2 regions of the Micromonospora globbae genome follow, and region 1 is predicted to be linked to the other one. Evidence: riboswitches for the same ligand, from Rfam matches in the RefSeq annotation. Region 1 holds a riboswitch; the other holds the start of a gene.
What was found. Region 1 has a riboswitch for cobalamin ahead of cobN (cobaltochelatase subunit CobN). Riboswitches for the same ligand answer to the same signal wherever they lie in the genome.
Positions count from the first base shown of each region.

Region 2: linked by a shared signal. The riboswitch ahead of OG994_RS07055 (ribonucleoside-diphosphate reductase subunit alpha) and the one ahead of cobN (cobaltochelatase subunit CobN) in region 1 are both predicted to bind cobalamin.

Region 1 is NZ_CP108084.1:1,408,771-1,413,197, reverse strand. It holds gene cobN (cobaltochelatase subunit CobN) at 1-2,257, opposite strand, end outside; cobalamin riboswitch at 2,726-2,855, opposite strand; gene OG994_RS06235 (MBL fold metallo-hydrolase) at 3,221-3,928, shown strand; gene OG994_RS06230 (hypothetical protein) at 4,073-4,405, opposite strand.
Region 2 is NZ_CP108084.1:1,589,341-1,593,767, forward strand. It holds gene OG994_RS07055 (ribonucleoside-diphosphate reductase subunit alpha) at 1-1,425, opposite strand, end outside; cobalamin riboswitch at 1,624-1,833, opposite strand; gene OG994_RS07060 (hypothetical protein) at 2,132-2,719, shown strand; partial or broken gene OG994_RS31530 (mycothiol transferase) at 2,780-3,064, shown strand; gene OG994_RS31535 (mycothiol transferase) at 3,187-3,276, shown strand; gene OG994_RS07070 (hypothetical protein) at 3,314-4,366, opposite strand.

The DNA of each region.
Region 1 (4,427 bases):
TCTCCATGGCGACGACGAGCCGGCGCGCGAGGGCCTCGATCAGGTCGACGGTGTCGGCCGCCGTGGCGGACGGGCCGTCCACGGTGTCGGTCAGAGCCGCGGGGACGGCGACGCGCTCGCCGGGAGCCGCGAGCAGCGCGGCCTCGTCCAGCCCGTACGCGGCCGCGAGCGCCTGCCGCAGCCCCGGCAGGGCGCGGGCGCCGCCCCACACCTGCGGGGCGCGCAGCACGGCGAGGACGAGGTTGACGCGGGCGTCGCCGGTTGGCGCGGCGGCCAGCACGTGCAGGCCGTCGCGGATCTGCACGTCCTTGACCTCGCACAGGTACCCGTCGAGGTGCAGCACGAAGTCGTCGAACTCCTCGGCGGCGGGCATCCGCTCGGTGTGCAGGTCGTGGTGCAGCTCGGCCGCCCGGACCAGCTCCCAGATCTGCGCCTGCACGGTCGGCACCTTCGCCGGGTCGAGCGCCTGCACGGTGGCGTACTCGTCGAGCAGCTGCTCCAGCTTCGCGAGGTCCCCGTACGTCTCGGCGCGGGCCATCGGCGGCACCAGGTGGTCGACGACCACGGCGTGCGCGCGGCGCTTGGCCTGGGTGCCCTCGCCGGGGTCGTTGACGATGAACGGGTAGACCAGCGGCAGGTCACCGAGGACGGCGTCCGGGGCGCAGTCGGCGGCCAGCCCGAGGCCCTTGCCGGGCAGCCATTCGAGGGTGCCGTGCTTGCCGAGGTGCACCACGGCGTCGGCCCCGAACCCGCCGTCGGCCGGCGGCGCGGCCAGCCAGCGGTAGGCGGCCAGGTAGTGGTGGCTGGGCGGCAGGTCGGGGTCGTGGTAGATGGCGATCGGGTTCTCGCCGAAGCCGCGCGGCGGCTGGATGAGCAGGACCACGTTGCCGAAGCGCAGACCGGCCAGCACGATGTCGCCGCCGTCGGTGTAGAGGTCGCCGGGCGGTTCGCCCCAGTGGGCGCGCATCCGTTCCCGCAGCGGCGCGGGGACCTGCGCGAACCAGCGCCGGTACACCTCGCCGGGCACCCGGGCCTCGGCGGCGGCGAGCTGCTCGGGGGTGAGCCACTCGACGTCGTGGCCGCCGGCCGCGATGAGGGCGTGGATCAGCGCGTCGCCGTCGTCGGGCGGCGGCGCGTCCCCCAGGTCGTAGCCGGCGTCGGCGAGTGCGCGCAGCAGCCGCACCGCGGACGCGGGGGTGTCCAGGCCGACCGCGTTGCCGACCCGGGAGTGCTTCGTCGGGTACGAGCTGAGGACGATCGCGAGGCGCTTGTCCGCGTTCGGCAGCCGCCGCAGCCGGGCCTGGCGTACGGCGATCCCGGCGACGCGGGCGGCGCGTTCGGGGTCGGCCGCGTACACGGACAGGCCGTCGCCGTCGATCCGCTTGAACGAGAACGGCACGGTGATGACGCGCCCGTCGAACTCGGGGACGGCGACCTGCATGACGGCGTCCAGCGGGGTCAGGCCGGCGTCGGACCCGGCCCACTGCTCGCGGGTGCTGGTCAGGCAGAGCGCCTGGACGACGGGTACGTCGAGCGAGGCCAGCGCGCCGACGTCCCAGGCGTCCTCGTCGCCGCCCGCGGAGGCGTCGGCGGCCACCGCCCCTCCGGCCGCGAGCACGGTGACCAGCAGCGCGTCGCACCGGGAGAGCAGCGCCATGGGTCCGGCGTCGGCGGCCAGCCCGCGCAGCGACCCACAGTAGACGGGCAGCGGGTTTCCGCCGGCCGCCTCGACGGCGTCGGCGAGGGTGTCCACGAAGGCCGTGTTGCCGGCCAGCGCGTGCGCCCGGTAGAAGACGATCCCGATCGTCGGCCGGTCGGCGCGCGCCGTCCGGTCGCCGTACACGCCGTACGCCGGGGTGGACGCCGGCGGCGCGAATCCCTCACCGGTGAGCAGCACGGTGTCGGAGAGGAAGCGCGCCAACTGGGCCAGGTTCTCCGGGCCGCCCTCGACGAGGTACGCGAGCGCCTGCGTGGCCACACCCACGGGCACCGTGGAGGCCGCCATCAGCTCCGCGTCCGGCGCCGGCTCCCCGCTCAGCACGACCGTCGGCACGCCCGAGGCGAGCACCGCGGCCAGCCCGTCCGGCCACGCCGGTCGGCCGCCCAGCAGCCGTACGACGGCCACGGCGACGCCGTCGAGCAGCGCGGGAACGGCCTCGGCGTCGACCCGGGCCGGGTTGGCCAGCCGGTAGTCGGCGCCGCTGGCGCGGGCGGCCAGCAGGTCGGTGTCGGAGGTGGACAGCAGCAGGATGCGCACGGGTGGCTCCGGAGAGTGACGCCCGACCGCCGTACGGGACGAGCGGGCGGAGCGGGTGGGACAGCGCGGGAGGCCGCCGGGGTTCACCGCCGGCCGGTGGCGCGGGGTGGGGTCAGGGGGTGGGGTGGCTTCCGCGCGGCGTCGACGGCCGACCGGCCGAACGGTGGGGCGCGGTGGGGACGAGCGACGTGCCGCCGCTCGGGAGGGGGCGGGTGCCGCCGACCGGGACGGCGGGGATGCCGGTGCCCGGGAGGGGGCGGGTGCCGCCGCTCGGGAGGGTGCGGGTGCCCGGGGCGGCGCGCGTGCCGCCGTCGGTCGGGGCGGGGACGCCGGTGGGTCGGGTGCGGTGGGGCGCGAACGCGCCTCCCGCTGCGGGCCGGTCGCGGCGATCGCCGCCGGCGCGGTGGACGCGGTGCGTCATCGGGTCCTCCTCGGGTGTCCACGCCCTGGGGTCACTCCCGACGGCCGAAGTATCCTGGCTCCCGGATCGACGCTCACCCCCGGCCTTCCAACCGCGCACGCACGGCCGTGACTCGCGAGGGGGGATCACTCCCCGGTGACAGTGGCGGGACCGCGCCGGAATCGCACCGGCTTCCTTCACTGCCGTCAGGCCGCGAATGCTGCCACACGGCCGGACCCCGGGTCAACGCGGCACCGAGCCGCCGGCAGCGGCGCGACCAGCCACTGTGGAGGGCGTACGCCGGCGGGATCGGCCACGCGCGGCCGGTACGACGTACGGCGCCGCCGGTCCGCGACGCGTCGGTGCGGCGTACGGCGCCGCCGGTCCACGGCGCCGTCGGCGCGGCCGGCGCGGCCCACGCGACGGCGCGTCCGGCGCGGCGTACGGCACCGCGGGCGCGATGCGCGGCACGGTCGACGGGGGCGCGATGCGCGGCACGGCCGGCGCGACGCCTAGGATCGACGGGCACAGCGCGGGAACGTCGTCGGCGGGGTGAGGTCGTCATGCGGTTCCACCGGCTCGCCGGGCGGGTCTGGCTCTACCCCGGCGATCCCGACCCGCTCGCCGTGCAGGCGGGTGTCGCCCTCGTGGCCGACGACCGCGGCAGCGTGCTCGTCGACGCGGGGCAGAGCCCCGCGCACGCCCGCGAGATCCGCGCCGCGCTGCACGCGGCGGGGCTGCCGGAGCCGCGATGGCTGGTCTACACCCACCACCACTGGGACCACGTCTGGGGCGCGTGCGTGTGGCCGGGCGTGGAGATCGTCGGGCACGTCAGCGGGCGGGAGCTGCTGCGGGAAGAGGCGGCCCGGCCGTGGAGCCACCGCTACCTGCGCGAGCAGGTGCGAGCCAACCCCCGGCTCGCCCCGAGCTTCCGGGCGCGGGCCCTGGCCGTCGACTCGTGGGACGACTTCGCGGTGCTGCCGCCGACGCGTACCTTCACCGACGAGGACGACCTGCCGGTGGGCGTGCGCCTGCGGCACGTCGGCGGCGCGCACGCGCCCGACTCGACGGTGGTGCTGGTGCCGGACTCCGGCGTCATGCTGCTGGGCGACTGCTTCTACCCGCCGCCGGCCCACCTGCGCGAGCCCGACGACGGCCCCGACCTGGCCCTGGTCCGTCGGCTGCTCGACGACCACTACGACTGGTACGTCTCCAGCCACGCCGAGCCGATGACGCGCGCGCAGGCGCGGGCGCAGGTCGACGGGGCCTGACCGGCGACGGGCGCGACGCCCGGGGCGCTCGGCGGGCGTGACGCGGCCGGACGGCCCGCGGCGTCGCCAGGCGCGTCCCGACGCGGCCGGCTCGCGGCGTCGGCGGGCGTGGCACGGCGCGACGCGGCCGGGCGGCCCGCGGCCTCAGTGGGCGCGTCGCTCCGGGTGGGCCCGGTTCCAGGCCCGCATCCGCTCCGGGTAGCCGGTACGGGCGGCCTCGTACAGCGGGACGGCGTGCCGGCGCGCGATGGCGGCCGCGGCCCGGGGCGAGCCGGTGCGGCGGCGGATCCACTCCCCGTCGTGCGCGATCGCCACGACGGTCGTGTCCGTCGCCGTGGTCTCCGGTTCCAGGTAGAACTCGACGCCGTGCCGGCTCGTGACGAACGCCTCCAGCGCGGCCAGGTCGTCCCGGGTCGCCTCCCGGTCCAGCTTCGTCGGGGTCCCGTCGGCGCGGGACCGCCGGTTGAACCAGCCCATTCCCGGCTCCTCTCCCTCGGCG
Region 2 (4,427 bases), 180 kb from region 1:
GATGTCGATCACCCGGTCCAGGAACACCACCGCCGTGCGTACCGTCGCCCGCAGCTTCTCCCAGTCCACACCGGAGGTGGTGACGTGGGCGGCCAGGTTGACCGACCCCAGGTTGCACACCGCGGTCTCGGTGTCGTCGTTCACCTCCAGGATCTCGGTGCACAGGTTCGACAGGTGGATCGTGTTGCCGGGGGCGCCGGTCTGGTTCGACAGCCGGTTCGCGGCATCCTTGAACGTCATCCATCCGTTGCCGGTCTGCGCGAGCGTCCGCATCATCCGTCCGTACAGATCCCGGGCCCGGACCCTGCGGACGGCCTTCTTCTCGGCCGCGCGGTACGCCTCGTCGAACGCCTCGCCGAACAGGTCGGGCAGCTCGGGGGCGTCGGACGGGTCGATCAGCGACCACTCCTCGTCCGCCTCGACGCGGCGCATGAACTCGTCCGGGATCCAGTTCGCCAGATTGAGGTTGTGCGTACGCCTCGACTCCTCGCCGGTGTTGTCCCGCAGCTCCAGGAACTCCTCGATGTCCGGATGCCAGGGTTCGAGGTAGACGCAGGCCGCCCCCTTGCGCCGGCCGCCCTGGTTCACCGCCGCCACACCGGCGTCGAGGGTCTTGAGGAACGGCACGATGCCGTTGGACCTGCCGTTCGTGCCCCGGATCAGCGCACCGCGGCCGCGGACGCGCGACCAGGAGATCCCGATCCCACCGGAGAACTTCGACAGCTTCGCGACCTGGTGGTACCGCTCGTAGATCGAGTCCAGCTCGTCCCGGGGCGAGTCGACCAGGAAGCACGACGACATCTGGGTGTGCCGCGTCCCGGAGTTGAAGAGGGTCGGCGAACTCGGCAGGTACGCCAGGCTCGACATCAGCCGGTAGAACCCGATCGCCTCGCCGGGCGTCTCCGACAACCCGCACGCGACCCGCAGCAGCCAGTACTGCGGCGTCTCCACGACGAGTCGGGACTCCGGATGCCGCAACAGGTACCGGTCCGTGACCGTGCGCAGGCCGAAGTACTCGAACCGGAGATCCCCGTCCGGGTCGACGGCGTCGTCGAGCTTGCGGGCGTTGCGGGCGACGAACGCCGCGGTGGCGTCCCCGATCAGTCCCAGTCCGTGGGCGTACGCGATCGCCTGGCTGAAGCTCGCCACGCCCTGCCCGCGGACCTCCTTGTCCACGTACGCGGCCAGCAGCCGTGCCGCGAGCCGCGAGTACTGCGGCTCCTCGCCGATCAGCTCCGCCGCCGTCTGGATCGACAGCTTGTCCAGCTCGGCGGTGCTCGCCCCGTCGTACAGCCCGCTGATCGTTCGGGTGGCGACCCGCAGCGGGTCGACCTCGTCCAGGTCGGCGACCCAGCGCTCGACCGCCCTGACGATCTTGTTGACGTCCACCGGCTCGGTGTCGCCGTCGCGCTTGCGGACCCGCATCGCCTGCCGACGCTGCTCCGGTGCCGCCTGATCGGCCACCGCCACGTCCTGTGTCGCCGTCACGTCCCCTCCTCACGCCTGTCCCGAGGTCGACGGGCGCGCAGGAGGAACGCCACTGGTCGCCGGGCGGCGAGCCGGTCGGGGGGACCGGCGTCTCAGGGCGTCGGCCGTCCCGCGCGGCCTCCGACCGCCACACGCGACGCGTGCGGCGCGCTGGCAGGTCTTCGGACTCGTGGGCGTGACCGGAGGTCGCCTACTGGCCGTCGCTTCCCAGACCTCGTGGCCCAGTGCTGTGGTGACGGCGGTCGTTCCCACTCACCGCTGCGGGGCAGTCCCGGATTCCCACCGGCTTCCCTCTTGCCTCGACCACCGTGGACCGGTGGCCGAACCAGCTGCACGGACACCATATATGGGTGCGCCCCCAACATGGCAACACCACATGGTGTGTCTGGCGTGTCGCCAGTATCACCGCGGACCCGGGACTCGCACAGGTCGTCGATGGACGGTGACCCGAGGTCGGGGTCGGCCGTGTCGCCGCCCCGGGGATCCGCGGCGCGCCGTCGTCCGTCGCGTGGGCGTCGGGCGCCGGCGACCCGCGTGGTCTACTGAAGGCGATACTCCGCGGGCCCGGCCGACCGCGAACGCGGCGCCGCACGCGCGACACCCGGACGAGGCGACCCCGCCCAGGCACGGTGAGGCGTTACCGATGAGACTCAGCTACTGCCAGGACACGACCCCCGCCGACTGGCTCGTGGGATCGGACACGCCCGCCGAGCAGTTGATCACTTTCGGGCCGTCGGGGTTCGAGGCGTTCGCGCGGCTTCGCTTCATCCCTGATCCCACCCGTCCCGGCCAGCAGGAGGCGGACGCCGACGTTCCCGACGACCACCCCACGGACATCGCGCAGACGCGGCGGGCGCTGCGCCTCCTCGCGCCGTTCACGTCCACCCCGGACGAGTGCTACTTCTGCCTCTGGGAGGGATACTCCGACGCCCCGCTGCCGCCCGAGGTGCAACACGGCCGACTGGTCGAGCTGCCCCACCGCCGCTACGCCCTGCTGCGCGGTTCGCTGGCCGACATCGACGCCTGGGAGGCGGACCTCGGCGGCGGGCAGAACATCGCACCGCCGGCCTTCGTCTGGCCGGCCGACCACAGCTGGTGCTTCGCCAGCGACGTCGACCCGCACTGGGCCGGCATCGGCGCCGAGCGGGCCGCCGTCGACGCGCTCGTCGGTGACCCGCGGCTCGACGTCGTACCGGCCCGGCCGGCAGACCCGCAGCCCTGGTACCGCTGATCGACGAGCCAGGCAGTGTCCGCTGGCTCCCCCCGGGCGGCGATCTGGGATGCTTCGCCCATGCCTTCCTTCCCGCCCACCTTCGCCGACGAGATCATCGCACTGCCCGCCCACGCCCAGTTCGAGGCGTTCCTCGACGAGCACCGAGCCGCGCTCAACGCCTGCCTGGACGGGTTGACGGAGGAACAGGCGCGCCGGTCGTTGGTGGCCTCCCGGACCACGCTGCTGGGTCTCGTGAAGCACGCGACCTTCGTCGAGAAGGTCTGGTTCGACGAGGCCGTCACGGGCCGGTCGCGCGCCGAGATCGGCATTCCCGAGACGTCGGAGGAGTCGTTCGTCCTCGACGACGACGACACGATCGCCAGCGTCCAGCGCGCGCACCGCGAAGCCTGCGAGGCGTCCCGCGGGCGACGTCGTCGCTGGGTCTGGACGACATCCTCCGCGGGCACCGGCGCGGCCCGCTCCCGCTGCGGTGGGTGTATCTCCACGTGCTGCGGGAGCTCGCCCAGCACTGCGGGCACGCGGACATCCTCCGGGAACAGCTCCTCGACCGGTAGCGCGTGGACGCCGCCTCATGCCGCCGGCAGGGCGTCGTCAGTCGCTGCTCAGGAGCATGTTGATGAAGACGAGCAGCTTGCGGCCCGGGGTACGGGGCAGGTTGGGTAGCGGCACCCGTACCTGGCTCTCCACGAACGGCAGCGCCACGGTGACCGGGATGGTGCGCCGGTGGACCGGCGTGCCGAGCCGTACGCTCCACTGCTGCGCCGCCTCGTCGAGCTCGGCCATGATCTCGTCGATGGTGCGCGCGTCGCCGCGTTCGGTGGCGTCCGTGAGCGCGGCCATGCCGGCCCGGAACGCGTGCACCTCGGGCTGTTCGCGTAGCCAGGCGATGACGCGGCCGAGGCTCCAGCCGCGGCGTTCGGCCGTTGCCTTGACGTAGTGCGCGAGCACGGGCGTGGGCACGGCGGGCTGGGCGGCGCCCAGCCACTTCTCCTTGCGCTGCAGGTAGGCGGCCCGCACCTGCTCGGTGAAGACGCCGAGGATGCGGGAGGCGTGACCGTACTCGGGCGAGTCGTCGTGGTAGGCCTTGCTGCGGTCGAGCAGGAGCGCCGAGCCGGCACTCTCCTGTAGCGCGAGGTAGTAGAAGAGCCGGATGAGCAGCAGCGGGCCGTGCCCGAACACGCGCGGCTGCGACCCGAACGCGCTGGTGAAGGCCCGCAGCACGCCGCGGGTCTCTTCGCGGCGGTCCAGGCCGCGCACCACGTCGTCCCAGTAGGTCGACGGATAGAAGTGGGTCCCGGGATACTCGGCGGCGAGCGCCGGGGGTGTGTGACCGCCGGGCAGGACGTCGCGGAGCCGCACGTCTGGCATCTGCTGGAACAGTTCGGCCCCGCGCAGGTAGAGATCCGAGACCGCCTGCGGGTCCAGGTCGAGGATCTGGAAGCCGGGGCCGACGTCGGTGGTCCACTGGAGTCGTTCGCGGTTGGCGTGGATCGTCGGTCCGTCGAGCAGGACACGGTCGAACAGCACGAGACACTCGAGAGCCGCGGCCTCCCACGGCGGCGTGTGCCGCGCGGGGGCGAAGCTGTCCAGGCGCAGCCACAGCAGGGTCGACGTGTCGACCAGTAGAGACGGCGTACGGTCCACCGGGCCCTCCTTCGCTGGTACCTCACGCATTGTGGCGGCCGGCGTCCATCCCCGGTGCCTC